Regions from separate parts of the Nocardiopsis sp. CNS-639 genome, predicted to be linked through region 2. Evidence: riboswitches for the same ligand, from Rfam matches in the RefSeq annotation. Region 2 holds a riboswitch; the other holds the start of a gene.

Region 1 (2,154 bases), on a different contig from region 2:
AGCGCGGGCTGAGGAAGCCCAGCCGGTCCGCGCCCAGCATGCCCTCCAGCAGCTCGCGCGCGACCTGCCCGGGCAGCATCCGGAAGTACTCCGGGGGAGCCCACGGGGTGTGCGAGAAGTGCGCGATGCGCAGGTCGGGGCGGCGCGCGCGCAGGATCCGCGGCACCAGCGCCAGGTGGTAGTCCTGCACGGCGACGCGGGCGCCCTCGGCGGCACCGGCCACCAGGGCCTCGGCGAACGCGTTGTTGTAGGCGGTGTAGTCCTCCCACGTCCGCCGGAAGTGCGAACCGAAGGACGGCTTGTTGGGGGTGTCGTACAGCATGTGCTGCACGAACCACAGGGTCGAGTTGGCCACCCCGGTGTAGGCGCCGTCGAAGGTCTGCCGCGGGATGTCCAGCATGTGGACCCGCATGCCGTCCAGGTCGTAGGCCTGGTCCAGCCGGGCCTGCGGCGCCTCCGCCGCGGCCCGCCGGTCGGCGTCGGACAGGGCGGCGCACACCCAGATGCTGTCGATCTCGGTGGCGACCGAGATCATCCCCGACACCAGTCCGCCCCCGCCGCGCCGATGCTCCAGCGAGCCGTCGTCGGCGGTCGAGAAGGACACGGGCCCTCTGTTGGAGGCGATGAGGATCTGTGCCTTGTCCACGTGGTCGTCCTCTCGGAGAAAAAGCGATCGGGGTGGGGCGGTGGTGAAAGGGGGTCGCATCCTATGTCTCGCCTGTCGACAGCCGCCCCAAACCCCGCGCGGGTCAGTGGGGGTGCGCGTCACACGTCCAGCGCGCCGGGGGTGCGCCCTCCCGGCCCGGACCAGCACCGTCTCACCATGTGAGCCGTTTCGTGTTACCCGGGTCACCAGGCGTGGAAAACCGGCCGACACCTCCGTTACAGTTGCGGTGCGGATCCGACAGGACCAGCGCAAAACTTCATATTGCTCATCCAGAGGGGTGGAGGGACCGGCCCTGCGAAGCCCCGGCAACCATTCCAGCATGTGACACCCGCGAACCCGCGGGACGGCTGGGACAGGTGCCAACTCCGGCCTGGGGACAAGGTGTCCGCCAGGAAAGATGAGGGGAGACGCCTCGCCATGGCGATTGCCGCCACCGAACCCACCGCCGCCCGCTCCTTCGGCCCCGGCACCGCGCTCTCCTGTCGCGAGTGCGGCGAGCGCTACGAACTCACCCCCCGGTTCGCCTGCGAGTTCTGCTTCGGCCCCCTCGAGGTCGCCTACGACTTCGGGACCGTCACCCGCGCCGACATCGAGAGCGGCCCCAAGAACATCTGGCGCTACCGCTCCCTTCTGCCCGTCCCGGCCAACGTCGCCGAGCTGCCCAACATGGCCCCCGGCCTGACCCCGCTGGTGCGGGCCGACCGCCTCGCGGCCGAGCTGGGCCTGGACTCCCTCCACGTCAAGGACGACTCCGGCAACCCCACGCACTCCTTCAAGGACCGCGTGGTCGCCATCGCCGTCGAGGCCGCCCGCACCTTCGGGTTCACCACCCTGTCCTGCTCCTCCACCGGCAACCTGGCCGGAGCCGTCGGCGCCGCCGCCGCGCGCGCCGGGTTCGAGTCCTGCGTGTTCATCCCCGCCGGGCTGGAGGAGGCCAAGGTGGTCATGGCCTCCGTCTACGGCGGCAAGGTCGTGGCCATCGACGGCAACTACGACGACGTCAACCGCTTCTGCTCCGAGCTCATCGGCGACCCGGTGGGCGAGGGCTGGGGCTTCGTCAACGTCAACCTGCGCCCCTACTACGGCGAGGGCTCCAAGACGCTGGCCTACGAGATCGCCGAGCAGCTCGGCTGGCGCCTGCCCGAGCAGATCGTCGTCCCGATCGCGTCCGGCTCCCAGCTCACCAAGATCGACAAGGGCTTCCAGGAACTGGTCAGGCTCGGCCTGGTCGAGGACCGCCCGTACCGGATCTTCGGCGCCCAGGCCACGGGCTGCTCCCCGGTCGCGCAGGCCTGGGACAAGGGCATCGACGTCATCCAGCCGGTCAAGCCCGACACCATCGCCAAGTCGCTGGCCATCGGCAACCCGGCCGACGGGCCCTACGTGCTGGACATCGCCAAGCGCACGGGCGGATCGGTGGAGCACGTGGGCGACGACGAGATCGTCGACTCCATCAAGCTCCTCGCCCGCACCGAGGGCATCTTCGC
Region 2 (2,154 bases):
GGAATCCGACGGGGCGCCCGCGCCCGGAACCTCCGTCAGAGCACCCGCGCGGGGTCGGGCACCGGGGCGAGGCGGCCGTCGCAGTCGGCGTACTCCCAGCGCGGTCCGCGGGCCACGAGTTCGGCGACCGCGCCGACGAGGCGGTCCACGTGCTCCCGTGTGGTGCCCACTCCCAGGCTCGCCCGCACCGCCTGGCCGTGCCCCCGGGGCAGCAGGTGCCGGGTGAGGGGGTGGGCGCAGAACAGGCCGTCGCGCACCCCGATCCCGTACTCGGCGGACAGGGCCGCGGCCAGCAGGTCGGCGGGCAGACCGTCCACGGTGAACGACACGATGCCCACCCGCGGGTGGTCCCCGCCCCACAGGGTCAGCTCCGTGACACCGTCGATCGCCGTCAGCCCCGCGCGCAGCCGCTCCAGCAGCGCCGACTCGCGCACGTGCAGGAGTTCCTGGGTGGCGGGGGCGAGGGTGTCGCAGGCGGCGGCCAGCGCCACGGCGCCCAGCACGTTGGGGCTGCCCGCCTCGTGCCGCGCGGGCAGGTCGTTCCACACCACGTCGTGTTCGCCGACCAGCCGCGTGGCTCCGCCGCCGGACAGGTAGGGCGCGGCCTCGCGCAGCCAGTCGGCGCGACCGGCCAGCACCCCGGAGCCGAAGGGGGCGTAGAGCTTGTGGGCGGACAGGGCGACGTAGTCGGCGCCGGTCTCCTCCAGGCTGAAGGGCAGGTGCGGCACGTACTGGGCGGCGTCCACGACCACGCGCGCGCCCTCGGCGTGGGCGGCCCGCACCAGTTCCTCCACCGGCCAGATCTCGCCGGTGACGTTGGAGGCGGCGGTCACGCACAGCAGACGCGGGCCCTCGGGGGCCCCGCGCAGCGCGGCGCGCGCGGCCTCCACCGCGTCCCCGGGGGAGGCGGGCAGCGGCAGGCGCACCACCCGTCCGGCGCGGGCGGCGGGGTGCTCCCAGGGCAGCAGGCTGGCGTGGTGCTCGGACTCGAACACGACCACCGTGCAGCCCTCGGGCACCGAGCGGGCCAGCAGGTTGAGGGCGTCGGTGGTGCCGCGCACGAACACCACGGCGTCGGCGGGCTGTGCGCGCACGCCCACGAAGCGGGCGACGCTGCGGCGGGCGCGCTCGTAGGCGTCGGTGCTGACCTGGGAGTGGTGGCCCGCGCCGCGGTGCACGCTGGCGTAGTAGGGCAGCGCCGCGGACAGGGCCTCAGCCACCGGGGTCAGACACGGGGCGCTGGCCGCGTAGTCGAAGTTGGCGTACTCGACGCGTTCGCCGGTGACCAGGGGGACGCCCTCGTCGGAGGTGACGACGGTGCACGCGGCGGCGTCGGCCGGGGACTCGGCGGAACGGGCGGCGTGGACGGAAACGGCAGTGGTCATGGAAGCACCTCTCCTGTGGGTCGTGGGACCCGCGGAGATGTCACTCCGGTAACGCCTCAGGGGTCCGCGCTTGTCCGACACGGTCGTGTCGGGACCTGGTCCTCACCCGGGGCACCCCACCGCGGTAGGAGGGTTGCCGACCAGCTAGCCGGGGCTTGACGCTGGTACTCGTGACCTGCGAGGCACACTAACACAGCCTTCCGGCTCGCGGCAGGGGGACCGGATGTGGCCCGGACCACCGATCCGCTTGACAGCGGCGCGCGCGGTGGGGACATACTTGTGCCTGCCTGCCCTCACGCCGCGGGTGTCCGGTTTCCCCCGGCCGCCCTCCAGGCGCGAGACTCCAGAGCGTCGGAGTTTTCGCGTGCCCGTGAGCGAGAGGTGTGCACCTTGTACGGCGACGACCGTATCCAGCAGGTTCTGCGCAATCCCAGGATCGTCCTGGTGTCCGGCTACGCCCGCCTGCCCGACTCGGTGGCGAGCCACTCCCAGTACCAGCGGCTCGGCGTCGTGCTGGCCGTGGACACCGCCGACGGGCGCGTCGTCGCCGCGGACACCACCCTGCTCACCGAGCTGGCCAGGGACTTCTTCCGCGCCCTGGTCGAGGGGGAGTCGGTGACCGAGGACGTCGCCGAACTGGTGCGGCGGGTGCAGACCCGGTACGCGGGCCAGTCCGGCGCCGCGCTGACCACCGCCCTCCGCCGCTGTCTGGAGACCTACGTCCAGCTCCGGGAGGGCGACCAGTTGCCCGCGGACCCCGAGGCCGGGC

Evidence for each region. Region 2 has a riboswitch for S-adenosylmethionine ahead of G011_RS0102190 (aminotransferase class V-fold PLP-dependent enzyme). Riboswitches for the same ligand answer to the same signal wherever they lie in the genome.
Region 1: another riboswitch for S-adenosylmethionine. It lies ahead of thrC (threonine synthase); the one in region 2 lies ahead of G011_RS0102190 (aminotransferase class V-fold PLP-dependent enzyme).

Annotation. Positions count from the first base shown of each region.
Region 1 is NZ_KB906856.1:390,440-392,593, forward strand. Features, by position in the region: gene G011_RS0107155 (trehalose-6-phosphate synthase) at 1-646, opposite strand, end outside; SAM riboswitch class I at 930-1,071, shown strand; gene thrC (threonine synthase) at 1,085-2,154, shown strand, end outside.
Region 2 is NZ_KB906854.1:542,401-544,554, reverse strand. Features, by position in the region: gene G011_RS0102190 (aminotransferase class V-fold PLP-dependent enzyme) at 36-1,385, opposite strand; SAM riboswitch class IV at 1,447-1,561, opposite strand; gene G011_RS0102185 (DUF3870 domain-containing protein) at 1,776-2,154, shown strand, end outside.